4 regions of the Streptomyces sp. NPDC050528 genome follow, and region 4 is predicted to be linked to each of the others. Evidence: riboswitches for the same ligand, from Rfam matches in the RefSeq annotation. Region 4 holds a riboswitch; each other region holds the start of a gene.

Region 1 (5,326 bases), on a different contig from region 4:
CCCGACCGTCCGCCCGCCATGTCCTGCCCGAGTTCACCGAGCGCACCAGCGCCGGGCACCGGACCCTCGACCCGTACTCGAAGCTGCTGGAGGAGCGGATCGTCTTTCTCGGGACGCCGATCGACGACATCTCGGCGAACGACGTGATGGCCCAGTTCATGCACCTCGAATACCAGGCACCGGACCGGGACATCTCGCTGTACATCAACTCGCCCGGCGGTTCGTTCACCGCGATGTCGGCGATCTACGACACGTTGCGGTTCGTCACGTGTGACGTGGAGACGATCTGCCTGGGCCAGGCCGGCACCTCCGCGGCGCTGCTGCTCGCGGCGGGCACCCCGGGCAAGCGGTCCGCGCTGCCGGGTGCGCGGGTGGTGCTCCACCAGCCCTCGCTCCCCGAGCCGATCCAGGGTCAGGCGAGTGATCTCGCCATCCAGGCAGAGGAGTTGGCACGCACCCGGGTCCAACTGGAGGAACTGCTGGCCCTGCACACGGGCCGGACGGTGGCGCAGGTGAGCGAGGACATCGAGCGGGACCGGATCATGGATGCCCAACAAGCCCTGGAATACGGGCTGGTGGACCGGATCGTGGCCACGCGGAAGACTTCGCTCATCGAGCACGGCGGGGAGTGAGCCGACGATGCTGCCGCCGGAACTGCCGCCGCTGCCCGCACTCACGCGCGCCGAGGGCGAGTTGATCGACCGTTACCTGGATGTGGCCGACCTCCTCGGCCGAATCAACCCGGCGCACAACGGTGACACGTACCGTGGTCTGCGGGCCGCTCAGGCGCTCGTGGCCAAGGCCGCCGAGCTCCGGGACGCGCTGGCGCTGATGCACCAGCGGGGCGAGACCGAGCTGCACGCCCCCACACTCGCGCGGGCGCTGCGCGTGCTGGACGGGGAGCGCCGCACGGCGCGCGTCACCCTGCCCTCGCCCTCCGACAGTTGACGGACGCGAAGCTGTCCCGGACGACGTCGAAACGAGCCGAACGACGTACCCCCGATCGGCGTAGTCGCGCCTCCGCGCATACGGCCGTCCGGGTTGCGCAACACGCGTAGCCCGAGGGCCGGATGAAGTGTTCCGGTGCTGGTCCGGGCGTCACACCCGCCTCGACACTCCCTCGAACACCGATGCGTTCAGCCGAACGGGTGAGTGGTGAGTAACCCCACAAATCCCCGGTTCCGTTGGGCTTTTCGGACATTCATAGGTGAAGATCCCTGTCTGACGACAAGACCCCGCCGCAGCGGCGGGGCGATCCGGGCGGACGCCGAGTCCTGCCGCCGCCCGGATGACAGGTCGACAGGATTGCATCGGCAGGAGTGGAGGACCCAAGCACGACGGGTCGCCGGGACGGTCACGCCATGACCGGGCCGAGCAGCCCTTGGGGTGAAGCCGCGTCAGCGGCCGGGCAACTTCGCCAGCCCGAATCCGACAGGTCATCCTTCACAGGCGGCTGACGAAGGGTTGCGCATGACTGCGCTCAATCGTGTCCCGTCGCTGATGGTCAGGGCCGGTACGGCCTCGGCCTTCGCCATCGCCGCCGTTGGCGGCTCCGTCGTGATACCGGGCGTCGCATCCGACGCCGCGGCCGCGACACCCGCGACGAAGGCACTCCAGGTCGCGGCGTCCAAGAAGGGCGCCCCGTACAGGTACGGGGCCACCGGACCGGGCCGCTTCGACTGCTCCGGGCTCACGCTGTACTCGTACAAGAAGGCGGGCAAGAAACTGCCCCGTACGGCGGCCCAGCAGTACAACAAGACCCACCACATCTCGGCCAAGAGCCGCAAGGCCGGGGACCTCGTCTTCTTCCACTCGGGCTCCAGCGTCTACCACGTCGGCATCTACGCCGGCAAGGGAAAGATCTGGCACGCCCCGAAGACCGGGGACGTGGTGAGACTGCAGAAGATCTGGACCAAGAGCGTCTGGTACGGCCGGGTCAGCTGACCCACGCCGAAAACTCCCGAGGGGGTGGCGGTCTCCTGACGGACCGCCACCCCCTCGGGCGTCCGGGGACGTTCACCACGCCGTTCTACGGCTCCTGCTGGCCCGCGGCGGTCACCGGGCGGGCCGGTACCGTCCAGGGCACCTCGATGGATACCGTCTTGCCGCCCTCCAGGGTGGGCCGGACCTTGAGCCTGCCGCCGCACTCCGCGGTCAGCCAGCGGATGATCACCATGCCCCGGCCGTTGTCCTGCTGGACGGCGGCCGGCAGGCGTTTCGGGAACCGGGGATGGCTGTCGGTGACGCCGATGCGCAGCCGTTCGTCACGCTCCAGCTCGATGTCCACCGTGAAGGTGGGTGACTGCCCGAAGGTGTGCTGTACGGCGTTGGTGGCGAGTTCGGAGACGATGAGGCGGATGGTGTCGGCGACCTCCGTGTCCGCCGGAAGTCCCCAATCCACCAGGGTCCCGACCACATACGTGCGGGCGGCGGAGACCGAGGCGGGATCGCTCGGCAGAGTGACGGATGCTTCCAGATGGTCTGCCATGGCGCGGTCGTCCCTTTCCCGCGGGACCGGTGTCCGACACGGAGCGGATGGTTCGAGTACGGTCCCGGACTGGTGCTTCTTCGCCAGACTGCCATTACCGCGTCGGTAACGGTGGCGATCCACCAAGATATGCATATATCTGTCGCTCGAAGCGGTGAACTCTGCGACCCCAGACCGTATTTGGGCGGCTCGGAAGGAGTAAGGAGAAACCCATGCAGTACGGTCCCGCGGTGCGCCGCCGGAAACTGGGCGCCGAACTCCGCGCGTTGCGTGCGGAGGCGGGGCTCACCAGCGGTGAGGCGGCCCGGCTGGTCGGCTGGCACCAGTCGAAAGTGAGCCGCATCGAGACGGGCGCGAGTGGCGTGAAACCGCCCGACGTCCGGTTACTCCTGGACGCCTACCAGGTCGGCGACCCACAACTTCGGGACATGCTCCTCGTGTTGGCGGGCTCCGAGGACGGCGGCGGCCGGCACCACTGGTGGCACGCCTATCGCGGTGTACTGCCGCCCGCCTACCGGGACTTCATCAGCCTGGAGTCACAGGCCAGCACGCTGCGCACCCTGGAGACCTCGGTGGTCCCCGGACTGCTGCAGACGCCGGAGTACGCCCGCGCGGTGACCCGGGCCGCCGTGGGAGGCCTCGACAACGACGGCCCCGACCGGCTGGACGCCCTGGTGCAGGTGCGGTTGGCCAGGCAGGACGTGCTGCGCGCGGATCCGCCGCTGGAGCTGAGCGTGGTCCTCGACGAGGCGGTGCTCCGGCGCGAGGTGGGCGGGCCGGGGGTGATGGCACGTCAGCTGGACCGGCTCGTGGAGGCGGCCAAGCTGCCCCAAGTGAGGCTTCAGGTACTGCCGTTCGCCGCAGGAGCACACATCGGCATCACCGGGCCTTTCGTTATCTTCTCCTTTCCGAGCACTTCTGATCTGGACGTGGTTGTTCTAGACCACTTGACGAGTAGCCTCTACCTCGAACGGAAAGAAGACCTAGAGGCCTACACCGAGGCCTTCAACACCCTTCAGTTCCACGCCCTTTCGCCCGAGGATTCGTCGGATTACATCGCCGGGATAGGTGACGGCGCGTAAGGAGGCACCATGTCTGCACTGCCTCGGAACGTACCTTCCAGTTCTGACAGCTCTGAACTGTCCGGTGTGCGGTGGCTGCGCAGCAGCTACAGCACGGGAGCGAACAACTGCGTCGAGGCGGCTCGTCCGCGCTCAGGCCCCCGCGCGGGGCTGCTCGCCGTACGCGACTCGAAGGACCCGCAAGGACCCGCCCTGCTCTTCTCCCCCGCGAGCTGGACGGGCTTCCTCGCCACGTTCCACTGATCTGTCCGATCGCAGGCGACGCACGGCCGTGTCACGCCGACTCATGGTCGCGTCTCGCCGATCACACGTACAGCGCGTTCGATCTCGGCCCCGGAGAGGTCCGCTCGGGCGGTCAGCCTGAGCCGTGAGATGCCGTCGGGCACGGAAGGAGGACGGAAGCAGCCCACGGCCAGCCCTGCCGTACGGCAGTCGGCCGCCCATTGCACGGCCGCCTCCGGGGACGGCGCACGCACCGAGACCACGGCGGCGTCCGGACGTACCGCTTCCAGACCCGCGGCGGTCAGCCGTGCGTGCAGGTCGCCCGCCACGGCGCGCGCCCGGGCAGCCCGCTCGGGCTCGCGCCGCAGCAGGGTGAGCGCGGCCAGCGCCGCGCCGGCCGCAGCGGGCGCGAGCCCCGTGTCGAAGATGAACGTCCGCGCCGCGTTGACCAGATGGTCGATCACCCTGGCCGGCCCGAGCACGGCACCGCCCTGACTGCCGAGCGACTTGGACAGGGTCACGGTCACGACCACGTCCTCACACCCCGCGAGCCCCGCCGCGTATGGCGCCCCGCGCCCGCCCTCGCCCAGCACCCCGAGCCCGTGCGCGTCGTCGAGCAGCAGCCCCGCCCCGAACTCCCGGCACGCCTCGGCGAGCGCCCCCACCGGCGCCGCGTCCCCGTCCACGGAGAACACCGAGTCGGACACGACCACGGCCTGCCCGTCATGCGTCCGCAACGCCTTGCGCACCCCGTCCGGATCGGCATGTCCTACGACCTGGGTCGCACCCCGCGCCAGCCGGCAGCCGTCGATGAGCGAGGCGTGGTTCCCCGCGTCGGAGACGATCAGCGAGCCGTGCGGCGCGAGCGTGGTGACACCGGCGAGGTTGGCCGCGTACCCGGAGGAGAAGACGAGGGCCGCCTCGAAGCCGCAGAACTCGGCCAGTTCGCGCTCCAGTTGGGCATGCAGCTCGGTCGTACCGGTGACGAGCCGCGACCCGGTGGACCCCCCGCCCCAGGTCCGCGCGGCATCAGCAGCGCCCTCGACGACCTCGGGGTGATGGGCCAGACCCAGGTAGTCGTTGCTCGCGAGATCCAGCAGCGGCGAGTCGGCGGGACGGGGTCGCAGCGTCCGCACGAGCCCGGCGCGACGGCGCTGCTCCGCCTGTTCGTCGATCCAGCCGAACGCCATGGGTCCTCCGGGGCTTTTGTAGGCAGTGCACAGACACTAATCGGACGACCAGCCGCCCATGGTGTGGTGATACCCACACCGCCCGCCCCATCTCTTGTTCAATCTCTCCTTGGCCGCGGGCGGTCCCGTAGGACAGGATCGGATCTCATGGACCTGCTGAACACGCTCGTGGACAAGGGGCTTCGGCGCGAGCTGCCGACCCGCGCGGAAGCACTCGCCGTCCTCGCCACCTCGGACGACGACCTGCTGGATGTCGTGGCCGCGGCCGGAAAGGTGCGCCGGCACTGGTTCGGCCGACGGGTGAAGCTCAACTATCTCGTCAACCTGAAGTCCGGCCTGTGCCC
Region 2 (5,326 bases), on a different contig from region 4:
CCGTCGTGGCCGTCCATCTCTCGTTCGTGCCGGGGTGGAACCTCGGGCAACTGCGCACCGTGCGCCGCTGGATCGCCGATCTGCCCCAACCCCAGGTCCTGATGGGCGACTTCAACCTGATCGGCGCGCTGCCCCGGGCCACGCTCAACGCGACCTCGCGGCGGGTCTGGCGAGGGTCCGCCCGTCAGGCGACCTTCCCCTCGCACCGCCCGCTCGTCCAGCTCGACCACATCCTGCTGAACGGGCTCGGCGTGGACGCCGTAGGGGCGGTGGACGTGCCGAGGACGGCGATCTCGGATCACCGGCCGCTGGTGGTGGAGCTGGCGCTCTGAGTCAGTTCCAGAGGGGGTAGGTCACCGTGTGCTGGAACTTGTCCGGCCTCGCGCCGGGGTACGTCAGGGTGATCTCGCCGTACTGCCGTACCTGCGGGTGCCGCTTCCAGGTCTGCGAGGTGTCGAGCCGCACGGCGACCGGATACGAGTGGAACTTGCCGACCGCGCAGTAGGGCTTGCAGTCGTTCACCACGTTGACGCCCGTGGCCGTGGCGGAGTTGGCGTTCCAGGACGTCCAACGCAGCGACGTGAGGCGGCTGTTGCCGTCGCCGCAGGCGAGCATGAAGTCGGTGGGGCGCACCTCGGGGTGCCACAGACAGTCGACGAGCACGGGACTTTGGGGCTGCCGGGACGAGGCGGTCGGCGTGGGGTCCGCCGTGGCCGCGGACGAGGTGCCGACGGCCGGCGCGAGCAGGGCGGCGGCACAGAGCGTGACGACTCCCACCATGGTGTGTTTGTACATGTCCGCTCCCGGCCGCCTCTTCGTCCTCGTCGCCCCGCACCGGCGGTGGGCCCGCCTGCCGGGGCACGGTCGTCGTGTCTCTGTCGACGCTACGACCGTGTCCCAGGATGCACCACTTGTACAGGCCGACGACGCGGTTGGCCGGGAGTGTCGCGGGGTGTGCGGTCAGGGCCGGGAAATGCCCGGCCCTGATCGGATCAGGCGGGCCGTACGGCGCCCCGGATGGCGGCGGCACCGGCGTAGAAGATCGACTCCTCGCGTATCGGCGTCCCCGGGCTCGGCGCGTGGATCATCAGGCCGTTGCCGGTGTAGAGGCCGACGTGGTCGATGCTGTCGTGGAAGAAGATCAGGTCACCGGGGCGGATGTCCGTGAGCGGGACGAGGGCGCCGGCGCCGGACTGTTCCTGAGCGGTGCGCGGGAGGAGGACGCCGGCGGCCTTCCAGGCGGCCTGGGTGAGGCTGGAGCAGTCGTACGCGTCCGGTCCCGCCGCGCCCCACAGGCAGGGCCTGCCGATCTGTGCGCGGGCGAAGGCGAGCGCGGTGCTGGTCTTGCTGAGCGTGCTGGGGTCCTGCGGTACGGCTGCCGCGGGCGCCGGGCTGATGGTCGGCGCCGGGGGAAGAATGATCTCCGGGGCCATCGTCGGAGCCGTGGGCAGGGTGAACTCGGGAGCGACGGCCGGGGCCGCGGCGAAGGAGACCTCGGCGGCGGGCGGGGTCGGCTGCCACTCCTGCCGCGGCGGACGCCAGTCCGGCTCCGGCGTGGCGTACGAGGTCCGCTGCTCGGTCACCATGGGCATCTGGCCGGTGGACCATGCCTGTTGCTCGGGGACGATCGGCATCTGGCCGGTGGACCAAGCTGGTTGCTCGGGCGCGATCGGCATCTGCCCCGTGGACCAAGCTGGTTGCTCAGGGACGATGGGCATCTGGCCTGTGGACCAGGCCTGCTGCTCGGGGATGACGGGCATCTGCCCGGTGGCCCAAGCCTGTTGTTCGGGCACGATCGGCATCTGGCCCGTGGCCCACGCCTGTTGTTCGGGCACGACGGGCATCTGGCCGGTCGACCACGCCTGCGGCTCCGGGACCATCGGCATGGACCCGGTCGACCAAGTCGTCTCCGGGGTGGGCCAGTTGGTCTGCGCGGGCGGCCAGGTGGCACCCGTTGGGGCCGATTCGGTGCGCGGCGCCGCGATGTACGGGAGCAGCTCCAGGTCCGCGGTGAGCGGGTCGAAGACCGGCGCCGGGGCGGCGGCCGCGAGGGTGAGTTGCTGCGGTTCCACGACGGGTGCGGGCGGTACTTCGATGGCAGGCACGGGCGGCAGGTCGAGGACGGTCGCCTGCGGCATCTGAGCCATCTGCTGCATCTGGGGTGCCTGCGGCGCGGCGGGCGGCAGCGCGGCGACCGGCAGAGCAGTCAACTCCGCTACCGGGGAGGCGAGTTGCGGGGTGGCGAGCGCCGGCGCAGAAGTGCCTGCGGTCAGTTCGGCCACGGCGCGGCCGGGCGGCGCTTCGAGCGCTCGGCCGCCGCCCTCGGTCTCGGGGCGTCGTTCGGACCGCTCGGAACGGGGTGCCGCCGGACGCGCGGGAGTCCTGCCCGGCGGCAGGACCGCCGGTACGGTCGGGCCGAGTTGGGCACGGGCCCGGTCGAACCACTGCTTGGTGACGGCGTCGAGAGCGGGGTCGGAAGGACGCGACGCGCCAGGACGGGGCTCGACGCGCTGACGCGGACCCCCGGACATCTTGCGCGTGGCGTTGTAGTTTCCGGTGGCTGTCTCGGCCCTGTCGTAAAGGGAGTTGATCCGCCGCTGCACTTCGTCACGGCTGGGTCGGTCGTCCACGGTGGGGCCACTGCCTCCGGTGCGCGTACGTCGTTCTGCCGGCATGGCAGACGTGCTCCTTCCGTATCGCGCCTACCGGGTTAGCTGTCGGGTTCGGGCGGCCGATCACGGAAGGATTGCCCTACGACCCTTGCCCGGACGGGCAGTTGGGCCGATTCACCCCAAGTCGGTTGGGTCCCCGGTTCCGGCTGTCGCGAGCGACACACCGGATTCGGCGCAAACCGTGCGGCCCGGCGCTGATCGCCGGAGTAGGTCGTACGGTCTGAGCGTCAACTTAGCCAACGTGTGTGCCTCGTGTGAAGGTTGAAGCGCGATATGTCCGATACGTTTTTGTGACCTTTACCTCTCCCAAACGTGTCCCGGGCTCATGAGCCCGCCGAGCCGGGTGATCCATATGAGGTCGCTATGAATTTTTGGGACGGTTGAACACACCGGCATCCGGCTCCGTATTGGAACGGGGGATTTCCATGCCGGGACGATCCGGGCCGACCGATACGTGTAGGAGCAACTTCCTTGGCACGCAACACGCGCAGACGCCCCACGGGCGCACGACGCGCGACGATGGCAGCAGTCGCCCTGATGCTGGGCGGCGGAGGACTGGTGGCGGCGAACGTCTACGCGTCGGCGTCCGAAGGCTGGGGTGGTGATTCCGCCCAACAAGGGTCTCCGGACGCGGCGTCGGACGCCGCCACGATCGACTGCCCGGACATCGGCACCCAGTTGACGACGGTCCCGGACGAGGCGAAGACCGAGGTCGACGCCCAACTCGCGCTTCTGGACCAGCAGATAACCGAGGCCTACCAGAAACTGAGGGACTCGACGGAGTCCATACGCCAGGACGCCTCCTTCGCCGACAACGCGATCATGAATCCGTTGAAAGAGAAGCGGGCCGCGACGATCAGCCGGATCGACGACGCCATCGACCGTGTCGGCGACCGCCCGGAGGGACTCGACGCGCTCGCCGGCTGCACTCTGATCGCCCCCACGAACGAGAACGGTGACCAGGGCGGCGACGGGAACGGCAACGGCAACGGCGACGACCAGAGCGCCAGTGCGAGCGCGAGCGCCAGTGCCAGTGCCGGCGGCCAGGGCAACCAGCCGGTCGCCAATGGGCCGGTCGCCTCGGACTACGCGGACATCACCTCCGTACAGCCCAACGTGAACACCCCGCAGGACCAGGCCGACGCCTCCCGCGGCACGTTCGTCACCGCGTGTGGCGTGAACGAGAACGGCCTGTTCAACTCGGACAACGTGATCGTCGCCCCCGGTGTCACCAACGGCGCCCACCACTTCCACGACTACATCGGCAACCAGTCCAACAACGCGTTCGCCAGCGACGACGACCTGGCGAAGGCGAACACGAGCTGTGAGAACCCGGGCGACAAGTCCACGTACTACTGGCCCGTGTTGCGCCTCCAGAACGGCAAGCAGGAGCGGGACGCGGACAAGCCCGGCGGCGGCACCGAGGGCAACTCCGGGCAGATCGTCACGGCCAAGGCGGCCACGCTGACCTTCGTGGGCAACCCGAAGAGCAAGGTCGTCGCGATGCCGCGCCTCCTGCGCATCATCACCGGCGACGCCAAGGCCTTCGTGAACGGCCCGGCCAACGCCAACGCCTCCTGGAGCTGCACCGGGTTCGAGGACCGGCAGCTCAAGGACAAGTACCCGCTCTGCCCGGCCGGCAGCGACGTGGTGCGCACCTTCAAGTTCCAGAGCTGCTGGGACGGCCGCAACATCGACAGCGCCAACCACCGTACCCACGTGGCCTTCGAGGCCGCCGACGGCTCCTGCCCGACGGGCTTCGAGGCCATCCCGCAGCTGGTCCAGCGGATCGTCTACGACGTCGACGCGCCGAGCCTCCAGGACGGCGGCAAGACGACCCCGCTGTTCGCGGTGGACTCCTTCCCCGAGCAGCAGCACAAGCCGGTCACGGACCACGGCGACTTCATCAACGTCTTCGACGAGGGCCTGATGAAGGACATGGTCACCTGCATCAACGACGGCGAGAAGTGCGGCGCCGGGACGAACAACGACCCCGGCGGCTCGGGCGACGGCTCCGGCTCCGGTGGCGGCTCGGGTTCGGGTGGCGGTTCGGGTGAGCCGCAGGAGTCCCCGTCGGCCACCGACACCGCTACGGCGGCGCCCACGGACACCGCGTCCGACGAGCCCGCCGGGAACGGCGGCAACGAGGGGAACGGCGACAACGGCGGCAACGCCGGGAATGGTGACAACGGCGGGAACGGCGACAACGGTGGCCAGGTCAGCGCGGATCCCGCGACGAGCGCCCCGGACACCGAGACCAACGCCCCCGAGCCCACCGACACCCAGAGCACCGACCCCGGTGACCTGACGACCGCCGTCTCGATCCCCAAGGCGGACACGAAGACCGAAGGCTCCAAGTCGTCCGAGACGCAGGGGAGTTCGGACGACGGCTCGGGCGGCGAGGTCGGCAGCGCCGTGACGACACCGCCCGCCTCGTCCTCGGGCGGGGAGAGCTACGGCGTCGTAGGCCCGAACCAACCGCAGGCGCAGGGCGGGCTGGCGGAGACCGGCGCGAACCTGTGGCCCGCGGTGGCCGGCGCGCTGCTGCTCGTCGCCGGATTCGTCGTGCTGTACCGAGGCAAGCGCAGTACACGCTGACACAGCGCACGTCGGTGACAACGACGGCCCGGCCGCCCGCACTTGGGGGAGGCCGG
Region 3 (5,326 bases), on a different contig from region 4:
GGACGACTGGTCGGCGAAGATGAAGGAGCACACCTCCGACGACGCGGGGCTGCAGACCGCGTGGGCGGGGTCGACCTGGGCGCGGGCGGCGGAGATCGTGCGGTACGCGCCCGGCGCGGGCTGGCCGGCGGACCGGGTCAAGCGGTTCGGGACGATGCTGCGTACCGCCTACGAGCCTGAGGTCACCAAGGACCTGCCGGACTACAACGGCAACTGGGACCTCGCGATGACGGACGCGGCGATGGGCATCGCCGTCTTCCTCGACGACCACAAGGCGTTCGACGCGGCCGTCAAACGCTTCCGCGACCGCGTGCCCGCCTACTTCTACCTCGCCAAGGACGGCAAGGTGCCGCTCACCCCGGTGGGCTCGAAGGTCACCACCCCGCAGAAACTGACGACGTACTGGTTCAAGCAGACGACGTTCCGGGACGGCGTCGCGCAGGAGACCTGCCGCAACTTCAAGCACGTCGGGTACTCGCTGGCGGCCACCGCGCACATCGCCGAGACCGCCTGGCACCAGGGCGTCGACCTCTACGACGGCGTCAAGGACCGGCTCAAGGCGGCGCTCGAATTCCACGCCCGCTACCAGCTCGGCGAGCCCGCGCCCGCCTGGCTGTGCGGCGGCAAGGTCGACCGGAACATGGGCCCCGACCTGGAGGTCGCCGTCAACCACCTGGAGGGCCGGCTCGGCGTGAAGGTGCCCGCCGCGGACAAGCTCGTCGAGTCCACCCGCCCGGCCGGCAGCGACGACCTCTTCGTCTCCTGGGAGACCCTCACGCACGCCGGTAACACCGCCGACTGAAACCTGTGTGACATCGGACCCCGCGAATGGCGTATAGTTGCAATCACAACGGCGCGGGGTGGAGCAGCTCGGTAGCTCGCTGGGCTCATAACCCAGAGGTCGCAGGTTCAAATCCTGTCCCCGCTACTAAGGCCTAGGGCCGGAATCCAGAAATGGATTCCGGCCCTAGGTGTTTTTCCCGTAGAACCCCTAGACCCCTTAGAACCCCTAGGCCTCCTCGATCGGCCCACACCACTCGCCGCCCCCTCCCCACCACGAAAAACTGGATCCGTGGAGGAGGAGGGTCCGTATGCGCGAGCCGGCGGGCGCCTGCCCGGCGATCCCGTGCCCGACCCGGGCCTCGGCCCCGTCGAGGGACGGCGGATCTCCTCCGCCCGCACCTTCGTCCGCCGACTGCCGGCGCTGCTGCTGATCGTCGGGGCGTTCTACGACTACCTCACCCCGCAGGACTTCACCGCGGCCCCCTTCTTCACCGCCGCCCCCCTGGTCGCCGCCCCGCTCTACTCCCGGCGCGGCACCGTGCTCACCGGGCTGGCGGCCGTGGTCGTCGTGCTCGCGATCCACGTCAAGCTCGGCATCGTCCTGCACTCCGACGCGATCACCGAGGCGGCCACCGTCGCGACGGTCGCCGTTCTCGCCGTCCTGATCAACGCCCTGGTCCGCCGCAGCAGCGAACAGCTCGCCTCCGCGCGCGAGATCGCCGAGGCCGCCCAGCGCGCCGTACTGCCCGAACCGGCCGAGCGGATCGGCGGGTTCGAGATCGCGGCACGGTACGAGGCGGCGCAGGAGGACGCGTTCATCGGCGGCGACCTGTACGCGGTGCAGGACACCCCGCACGGCGTACGGCTGGTCGTCGGGGACGTGCGCGGCAAGGGCATGGGCGCGGTCGCCGCCGTCGCCGTGGTCATCGGGGCGTTCCGGGAGGCCGCCGAGCAGGAGACGACCCTGGAGGCGGTCGCGCAGCGGCTGGAGCGGGCGCTGGCGCGCGAGGGCACCCGGCGCGACGGACTCGACGCGTTCGAGGGGTTCACCACGGCCGTCCTCGCCGAACTCCCGCACGGCGACGGCGTCGTACGGATCGTCGACCGGGGACATCCGCCGCCGCTGCTCCTCCAAGTGGACGGCACCGTAAGCGTGTTGCAGGTCGAGGAACCCGCACTGCCCCTGGGAATGGGGGAGTTGGGGGTCTGGCCCGACCGCGCCGAGGAGTTCGCGTTCCCGGGCGGGGCGACTCTTCTCGTGCACACCGACGGGCTGTCCGAGGCGCGCGACGCCCGCGGGGTTTTCTACGACCCGGCGGCGCGGCTGGCCGGGCGGACCTTCCGTACCCCCGAGGCATTGCTCGGCATCCTCGCCAAGGAGGTGCGCCGGTACTCCGGGGGCTGGATGACGGACGACATGGCGATGATCGCCGTACGTCATCCATGACCGAATATCACGGGCCGTGACCGGGCGAGCGCCCTCCGCATAACAACTGACATACCGTCAATACCTGTGGGAATTCTGAGACTTGGCCAACTCGCCCGTTTTTCGCCGGTGGTGGGCCCTTCGTCCAGCAAGGAAAGGTTAATGATCAAGCCGAACAGCTTGGAAACGGGCGCCCGTGTCTATTAACGTTCGATAACGCAGCGCGGTCGTCCCAGCCGTCACAAGAGATGGCTCCGTGCGCACGCGCCGAATCCCGCGAGGGAACCGGGGAACCACCACTTGGGGTGAATCGCTCGTCAACTGCCGTGGAAACACGGCCGGTTTACGCGCGTAGGAGACCTTCCTGCTCCGAACCCGTCAGCTAACCCGGTAGGCGAGAAGGAAGGAAAGGAGCACGCCCACGTGGCGTCCAACCAGGCTGCCCCAGAAGCCCCTGTCGTCTACGGCGGATACCGCCCCGACGAGGGCCCCTGGGAGGAGTGGAACCCCAGCGCGGAGTCCATTGCTCCCAACCGCGGCAAGCACCGTGTCGCCAAGCAGCGTGGTGGCGGAGGATTCGCCCGCAGCTCCACCGTCCTGGGCGTCGGTGTCATAGCCGCCGTCAGCGCGGGCGGTATGGCCAGCGCCAACACCGGCAAGCCGCCGGTCTCCATCTCCCTGCCCGACCTGCCCTCGGTGGGTCACCTGCTGGACGACTCGTCCAGTAGTACCCCCAAGGGCTCCGCGACCGCGCTCAGCAGCGTCGGTGTCACCACCACCGAGACCGCCAAGGGCGCCTCGGACGCGGGTGAGCTGCTGCGCAACCGGATCATGGCGCAGGCCGAACTCCAGCAGCTCCAGGTCGACGGCAAGTCCCAGGCCGCCGCCGAGGCCGCCGTCGCCAAGCAGGTCGACGCCGCTGCCGCCAAGGCCGAGAAGGACGCCGCGAAGAAGGCCGCCGACGCGAAGGACGCCGCGGAGGCCGCCGCCAAGAAGAAGGCCGAGGCCGCGAAGCTCGCCGCGCTCGCCAAGCAGTACACGCTGCCGGTCGCCTCGTACACGATCACCGGCACCTTCGGCCAGGCCGGCTCGATGTGGTCCTCCGGGTATCACACGGGTCTCGACTTCGCCGCGCCCACCGGCACGCTGATCAAGGCCATCCACAGCGGCACGGTCACCGAGGCGGGCTGGGCCGGGTCGTACGGGTACCGCACGATCATCACCCTCGACGACGGCACCGAGCTGTGGTTCTGCCACCAGTCCTCGATCAACGTCAGCGTCGGGCAGAAGGTCTCCACCGGTGAGGTCATCGGCCGCGTGGGCGCCACCGGCAACGTGACCGGGCCGCATCTCCACCTGGAGGTGCACATCAACGGTGCCGCGACCGCCAGCGACCCGGCGCCCTGGCTGCGCAGCAAGGGTCTCAACCCCTGATCTGTCCCTGATCTCTCCCTGATCGCCTGGAATATGCGGTTCCGGTCCGGCTGTTGAAGAGGGTCATGACTTCTCTTCGCAAGCTGGGCCGGTCCGACCTCGAGGTCTTCCCGCTCTCCCTCGGCGGCAATGTCTTCGGCTGGACCGCGGACGAGGCGACCTCCTTCGCGGTGCTCGACGCGTACGCGGCGGCGGGCGGCAACTTCGTCGACACCGCCGACTCGTACTCGGCGTTCGCGCCGGGCAACCACGGCGGCGAGTCCGAGACGATCATCGGCAAGTGGGTCAAGGCCCGCGGCAACCGCTCCGACGTCGTCATCGCCACCAAGGTCAGCCAGCACCCCGACTTCCCGGGTCTGAGCGCCGCCAACATCAAGGCCGCCGCCGACGCCTCCCTGCGCCGCCTGGACACCGACCACATCGACCTCTACTACACCCACTTCGACAAGGTCGAGGTGCCGGTCGAGGAGATCATCGGCGCGCTGGACCAACTGGTGAAGGCGGGCAAGGTGCGGCACATCGCCGCGTCCAACATCACCCCGGAGCGGCTCCGGGCGTCCCTCGACTTCTCCGAGCGCGAGGGGCTGGCGCGTTATGTCGCCCTCCAGCCGCACTACAACCTGGTCTCGCGCGACACGTACGAGGGCGAGCTGAGCGCGCTCGCCGCGCAGGAGGGCCTGTCCGCGGTCCCGTACTTCGCGCTGGCCGCCGGCTTCCTCACCGGCAAGTACCGCCCCGGTACGACGGTCGACAGCCCCCGGGCCAAGGGTGCCGAGAAGCACCTGGCCACCGAGCGCGGCCGGCAGGTGCTGTCCGCCCTGGACGAGATCGCCCAGGCCCACGACGCCCCGGTCGCCACGGTGGCCCTCGCCTGGCTCGCCGCCCAGCCCACGGTCGCGGCCCCCATCGCCTCCGCCCGCACGGTCGAGCAACTCCCCGCACTGCTGGGCGTGGCCGAACTGGAGCTGACGGACGCGGAGATCACCCGCCTGACGGAGGCGTCGGCGTAAAACGTCCTCGGAGCTAGGACCGGTACGGGTTGTACAGGGACGTCCCGTACGACCCGTACACCGGCGGCCACGGCGGCACCACCACCGGTACCGGGGGCGCCGTGCGCCGCGCCGCGTAGTCCAGCGCGGGCCGCGCCACCTCCCGGCGCATCCACAGCTCGTGCAGCAACTCCCTTTCCCGTACGACGAAGTCGGCGCCGGCGCGGCCCCGCCCGGCCCGGTGCCGCAGGAACGCCAGGGTGGTCGCGTAGGCCTCGTACTGGGCGACCGAGCGGGCCGCCTGCCGGCCGAGGTGGTGGCGGGCGTACTCGCGGGCCAGGCGGCGGGCCTTCATCGAGCCGAGCACGAAGGGTTCGGACGGGGGCAGCCAGCCGGCGTAGACGTAGGCGGGCAACTCCTCGCGCACACTGCGGAGTTCGCGTTGCCGGGTCCAGACCGCGAGCCAGGTCAGCAGGCCGAACGCGGGGACCATGAAGATGCCGTAGACCTCGAAGAAGCCGTACTGGCCGAAGGTCGAGGAGCCGTTCCAGATCGCGTGCATGCTCATCGCGAGGAGGAGGCCGGTCAGCGGGATCAGGACGCGGCGGACGTGGTGCCGGTCGGGGGAGAGGGCGGCGATGCCGAAGCCGATGCCGGTGAGGACGGTGAACAGGGGGTGCGCGAAGGGGGACAT
Region 4 (5,326 bases):
CCAGGACCGGCCGGTGCTCTACAACTCCTGGGAGGCCACCCAGTTCGACATCTCCGAGGAGCAGCAGGAGGTGCTCGCGCAGCGTGCGGCGGCGGCCGGTGTCGAGCTCTTCGTGGTCGACGACGGGTGGTTCGGGAAGCGCACCAGCGACCGTGCCGGACTCGGCGACTGGACCCCCAACCCGGACCGCTTCCCCGCAGGACTCAAGCCCCTCGCCGACCGCGTCCACGCGCTGGGCATGCAGTTCGGCATCTGGGTCGAGCCCGAGATGGTCAACCCGGACAGCGACCTGTACCGCGCCCACCCCGACTGGGTGCAGTACCAAGAGGGGCGAAAGCGGACGGAGTTCCGCAATCAGCTCGTACTGAACCTCGCCCGCGAGGACGTCCAGGAGTACCTCTGGGAGCAGCTCGACACGCTGCTCTCCAGCGCCCCGATCGACTACGTGAAGTGGGACTTCAACCGCTGTTTCACGGACGCCGGGTGGCCCGGTGACGCCTATCCGCAGCGCCTCTGGGTCGACCATGTGCGGGCGCTGTACGGCCTGTTGGACCGGTTGCGGGCGGCCCACCCGGGGGTGGCCTTCGAGTCCTGCTCGGGTGGCGGCGGCCGCATCGACCTCGGCATCCTGAGCCGCACGGACCAGGTGTGGACCTCGGACAACACCGACCCGCTGGACCGGCTCGCGATCCAGCACGGGTTCAGCCAGATCCACCCCGCGCGCGTGATGGCCGCCTGGGTCACCGACAGCCCGAACACTCAGCTCAACGACCGGGTCAGCAGCCTGCGTTTCCGGTTCGTGAGCGCCATGGCCGGAGTGCTCGGCGTCGGCGGCGACCTCTCGGAGTGGACCGAGGAGGAACTCGTCGAGGCCCGCCGCTGGGTCGACCTCTACAAGGAGATCCGCCCGCTCGTGCAGCACGGCGACCTCTACCGCCTGCGCCCGCCGAGCGGCGGCCTGAGCGCCGTGCAGTACGTGCGCGGCGACGAGACCGTCGTCCTCGCCCTGCTCCAGTCGCAGAACTACGGCGAGCCGCTGCCGGCGCTCCGGCTGCGCGGGCTCGACCCGACGGCGTCGTACGAATGCCTCGAAACGGGCGAAGTCCACCGGGGTGCCGTCCTGTTGCACCACGGACTGCGGACCGGGCTGCGCGGTGACCTTGATGCGACGGTTCTCCGTCTGCGTCGCATCTGATCCTTCTGTCCCAATTGCAGCCTTCGTTCCAACTCGCTCTGGAATAAAGGAACCTGATGATTGCGTACGTGAGCAGCGTCATATTCGTGACCGTGAGTCGTTCGTCATGTTCACGTAATTGGCATGCTTTTACAGGGGAATTGAGGGGTTGAGTCCCGGGGGAATTCACGGAGGGTGACTGTGAATTCCCACAGGGGATCGCAAGGAACGCAAATCCGTGGAACCTCCTGCTTGTCCCTTTGCGTCTTCCTCGCTTACGTTCGCCACCAATCCGGACGGACGCCCAGTCCTGCCGCCGACCGGACTTCGCATCCACTCACCCGTATGCGGCAGGAGCGGGGGACCCACAGGTAAGACGCCTGTTCCGGTCTCCGGAACGGGCTTGGGGTTTAGCCGCGACCAGCGCGCGGCCGGGCATCTCCAGCCCGCACCCGACAGCTCACCTCGCAGGCGCCGGAGAGGAATTCGTCATGCCCGCGAAGGGTAAGCACCGCCGCCCGAAGTCCCAGCGCTTCTCCCGCTCGATGGCCGTAGCCGGAACCGGCGGTGCCGCGCTCGCCCTTCCGCTCATGGGAGCCGCCGGCGCCCATGCCGCGACCCCGACTTCTGCTCCGGAAAAGGCGGTTCAGTCCGTTCCGGCGACCGAGAAGGCCGTCGCGGAGAAGGCGACCGTCAAGGCCTCCGGCGTGAAGACGTATTCGGTGCGGTCGGGCGACTGGCTCGCGAAGATCGCCGAGGAGCAGGACGTCACCGGCGGCTGGAAGAAGCTCTACCAGGACAACCGCGAGGCGATCGGCAGCGACCCGTCGCTGATCCACCCGGGCCTGAAGCTCTCCCTCGGTGAGAAGGCCGCGACGAGCGGGACGGGCGGGGCGGACACGGCCAAGTCCTCCAAGTCGTCCGGTACTTCGTCGTCCTCGTCGTCTTCCTCTTCGAAGAGCACGTCGGCCACGCAGAGCGACACGAGCACCAGCACTTCCACCGGCTACGCCCTCCCCGTGACCGGCGCGACCATCGGTACCGGCTACCACGTCGCCGGCAGCATGTGGTCCAGCGGCTACCACACGGGCGTCGACTTCGTCGTCCCGACCGGCACCACCGTCAAGGCGATAGCCGCGGGCACGGTCGTCTCGGCGGCCTACGACGGCGCGTACGGCAACGAGGTCGTCATCCGGCACGCGGACGGCGAGTACTCGCAGTACGCCCACATGTCGCAGCTCTCCGTCTCGGCCGGCCAGACCGTGACCGAGGGTCAGCAGATAGGCCTCTCCGGTGCGACCGGCAACGTGACCGGCCCGCACCTCCACTTCGAGATCCGGACCACGCCGTACTACGGCTCGGACGTGGACCCGGTCGCCTACCTCCGCTCGCACGGCGTCACCGTCGGCTGACATCGGGCCCCGACGCCCCTGCCCCACGCCATCGAAGGCCGGACCCAGATCCTTGGGTCCGGCCTTCGGGCATGGCAGTTCCGGGGTCAACGCCCCTGATCAGAGGCTTATTCCGACTTTGGACAACCCTTTACAAGTGGCTTATCTCACCGCCCGTCAACCCCTAAATACGATCGCGTAGGTCACAGGTGAGGGTGAATTATGGTTGCCGTGGCTAACGATTCGAAGAGTGACAACAGATCAGTGATCGGGTCGTACGTGGCGGTGGGGGACAGCTTCACCGAGGGCGTCGGCGACCCAGGGCCCGACGGGGCGATGGTCGGCTGGGCCGACCGGTTCGCGGTACTGCTCGCGGATCGGCGGCCCGAGGGCGACTTCGAGTACACCAACCTGGCCGTGCGCGGGAAACTGCTCGACCAGATCGTCGAGGACCAGCTCACCCGGGCCAAGGAGATCGGGCCCGACCTGGTCTCGCTGGCAGCGGGCGGCAACGACATCATCCGTCCGGGCACCGACCCCGACGAGGTCGCCGAGCGCTTCGAACGCGCGGTCGCCGACCTCACCGCCGCCGTCGGCACCGTCATGGTGACGACCGGCTTCGACACCCGCGGCGTGCCCGTGCTCAAGCATCTGCGCGGCAAGATCGCCACCTACAACGGACATGTGCGGGCCATCGCCGACCGCTACGGCTGCCCGGTGCTCGACCTGTGGTCCCTCAAGACGGTCCAGGACCGGCGGGCCTGGGACGGCGACCGGCTCCACCTCTCTCCCGAGGGGCACACGCGCGTGGCGCTCCGCGCCGGCCAGGTCCTCGGCATCGAGGTCCCGGCCGACCCGGACCAGCCCTGGCCCCCGCTGCCGCCGCGCGGCACGCTCGACGTCCGGCGCGACGACGTGCACTGGGCGCGCGAGTACCTGGTGCCGTGGATCGGGCGCAGGCTCCGGGGCGAGTCCTCCGGAGACCATGTCGAGGCCAAGGGCGCGCTGTCGCCGGACGACATCAAGATGCGGATCGAACGGGTCGCCTGAAGCGGGGTGAGTGCGTTACGGAGCCGCAGAGTCATGGGTGTGGCTGCCGCGCCGGGGGGTTCTACGTCGTCGTACGCCCCGGCGCGGTCACGGGCACCACGGTCTGCGAACTGAACCGACTGTCTACAGGGCCGAACCGAGTCTCTACGCAGGGACGGTTCAGGGCGCGGTCAACGCCGCCCGCTCCAGGCCGAGTTCCCGTGCCAGCGCCTCGTCGACCCACTCCAGGGCGCGCGCCCGCGACACCGCTCCCGCGTAGGCCGTCATCTGTACGGCGAGGCCGTCCAGGAGGGCCGTGAGGCGCAGGGCGGTGGTGGCCGGGTCCGGGCAGTGGAACTCGCCCGCGGTCACTCCCTCGGCGACGACCTCGGCGAGGGCCTGCTTCCACTGCCGGTCGAGATCGCGGGTGACGTCCAGGAGGGCGGGTTCGCGCAGGGCCGCCGCCCAGCCCTCGATCCACAGCCGCCAGCCCTTGGCCTGCCCGGTCGGCGCGTACCACCGCACCGCCGCCCGCAGCCGCCGCAGCGCGGTCGTACGGCGGCCGAGCAGCTTGCGCAGATGCGCCAGGTCGTCCTCGGCGGCGAAGGCGAACGCGGCGGCGACCAGTTTCTCCTTGGTCGCGAAGTGATAGAGCACCAGCGCGTTGCTCACCCCGAGCGCCGAGGCGACGTCGGCGATCCTGACCGCCGCCACGCCCCGCGCCTCGATCTGCTCCACGGCGGCCCGCAGCAACTCGGCCCGCCGCTCCGCCACGCTCAACCGCACTCTCGCCACGTGATCACCCTAATCCGTTGCCCCAGGGGTGTTGTCCCGTACGTCAGCGGTATCAGTCGGTCACCGGTACCAGCACGTCACCGGTACCAGCCGAATCGTTCCGCGATGACCGGCAGCCGGTCCGCGACGATGGCGTGCGCGGCGGCGCGCGGTGTCGTGCCGTCGGCCTCCGCGCGGGCCAGCATCAGATCGATCAGGGCGCGCATGGAACGCCGGGTGTGCGCGAAGGCCTCGTCCGCGTCCGCGCCGATGTCGCCGAACAGGGTCCACCACCACCAGGCGTTCGTCCCGGAGTTCACGACCACGTCGGGCAGAACGGTGACCCCGCGCGCGGAGAGCAGTTCCTCCGCCTCGGGCAGGACGGGCATGTTGGCCGCCTCGACGATCCAACGGGCCGTGATTCCCCGCTGGTTCGTGGTGTCGATCGCGTACGACACCGCCGCCGGAACCAGCACCTCCGCCTCGACGGACAGCCAGTCCTCGCCGGGGAGTTCGAGATCACCGGGGCGCAGCACGGAGCGGTCCACGGTGCCGTACGCGTCCCGGGCCGCGAGCAGCGCGTCGACGTCCAGTCCGCCCGGGTTCGCGATCGTGCCCTTGATGTCGGCGACGGCGACAAGCGACAGCCCCGCGCGCGTGAGGAACCGCGCCGTGGCCCCGCCCATCGTGCCCAGCCCCTGCACGGCGACCCGCGTCCCCGCGTACGGCACGCCCGCCCGATCCAGCGCCGCGAGCACCGACTCGGCGACCCCGCAGCCGCCGACCAGCTCGTCGAGCCCGATGCCGTCCACCTCGACCGCGAAGGCGTCCGCGAGCCGCCGCCGCGCCTCCGTCTCGTCGTCGAGCAGCGGATACACGGCCTGGATCGACGACACGAGCCCCGCCTCCGCGGCGGCCCGGTCGACCAGGTCCTGGGTGAGCCCGAGGTCCTCACCCG

Evidence for each region. A riboswitch is a leader RNA that binds a small molecule or an ion and turns the genes downstream of it on or off. The one in region 4 is predicted to bind cyclic di-AMP.
Region 1: linked by a shared signal. The riboswitch ahead of ACIBK4_RS25750 (C40 family peptidase) and the one ahead of ACIBK4_RS39915 (peptidoglycan DD-metalloendopeptidase family protein) in region 4 are both predicted to bind cyclic di-AMP.
Region 2: linked by a shared signal. The riboswitch ahead of ACIBK4_RS11545 (NlpC/P60 family protein) and the one ahead of ACIBK4_RS39915 (peptidoglycan DD-metalloendopeptidase family protein) in region 4 are both predicted to bind cyclic di-AMP.
Region 3: linked by a shared signal. The riboswitch ahead of ACIBK4_RS43965 (M23 family metallopeptidase) and the one ahead of ACIBK4_RS39915 (peptidoglycan DD-metalloendopeptidase family protein) in region 4 are both predicted to bind cyclic di-AMP.

The regions. Positions count from the first base shown of each region.
Region 1 is NZ_JBITHH010000007.1:380,456-385,781, forward strand. It holds gene ACIBK4_RS25740 (ATP-dependent Clp protease proteolytic subunit) at 1-632, shown strand, start outside; gene ACIBK4_RS25745 (hypothetical protein) at 640-948, shown strand; cyclic di-AMP (ydaO/yuaA leader) riboswitch at 1,288-1,467, shown strand; gene ACIBK4_RS25750 (C40 family peptidase) at 1,471-1,944, shown strand; gene ACIBK4_RS25755 (ATP-binding protein) at 2,030-2,488, opposite strand; gene ACIBK4_RS25760 (helix-turn-helix domain-containing protein) at 2,701-3,570, shown strand; gene ACIBK4_RS25765 (DUF397 domain-containing protein) at 3,580-3,813, shown strand; gene ACIBK4_RS25770 (8-amino-7-oxononanoate synthase) at 3,855-4,982, opposite strand; gene bioB (biotin synthase BioB) at 5,130-5,326, shown strand, end outside.
Region 2 is NZ_JBITHH010000003.1:35,284-40,609, reverse strand. It holds gene ACIBK4_RS11555 (endonuclease/exonuclease/phosphatase family protein) at 1-332, shown strand, start outside; gene ACIBK4_RS11550 (hypothetical protein) at 334-795, opposite strand; gene ACIBK4_RS11545 (NlpC/P60 family protein) at 993-2,675, opposite strand; cyclic di-AMP (ydaO/yuaA leader) riboswitch at 2,684-2,857, opposite strand; gene ACIBK4_RS11540 (DUF1996 domain-containing protein) at 3,192-5,270, shown strand.
Region 3 is NZ_JBITHH010000017.1:222,792-228,117, forward strand. It holds gene ACIBK4_RS43950 (alginate lyase family protein) at 1-802, shown strand, start outside; tRNA gene ACIBK4_RS43955 (tRNA-Met) at 855-928, shown strand; gene ACIBK4_RS43960 (PP2C family protein-serine/threonine phosphatase) at 1,073-2,230, shown strand; cyclic di-AMP (ydaO/yuaA leader) riboswitch at 2,465-2,621, shown strand; gene ACIBK4_RS43965 (M23 family metallopeptidase) at 2,633-3,643, shown strand; gene ACIBK4_RS43970 (aldo/keto reductase) at 3,709-4,653, shown strand; gene ACIBK4_RS43975 (PrsW family intramembrane metalloprotease) at 4,667-5,326, opposite strand, start outside.
Region 4 is NZ_JBITHH010000014.1:158,304-163,629, forward strand. It holds gene ACIBK4_RS39910 (alpha-galactosidase) at 1-1,195, shown strand, start outside; cyclic di-AMP (ydaO/yuaA leader) riboswitch at 1,499-1,661, shown strand; gene ACIBK4_RS39915 (peptidoglycan DD-metalloendopeptidase family protein) at 1,666-2,586, shown strand; gene ACIBK4_RS39920 (SGNH/GDSL hydrolase family protein) at 2,830-3,615, shown strand; gene ACIBK4_RS39925 (TetR/AcrR family transcriptional regulator) at 3,775-4,389, opposite strand; gene ACIBK4_RS39930 (Glu/Leu/Phe/Val dehydrogenase dimerization domain-containing protein) at 4,467-5,326, opposite strand, start outside.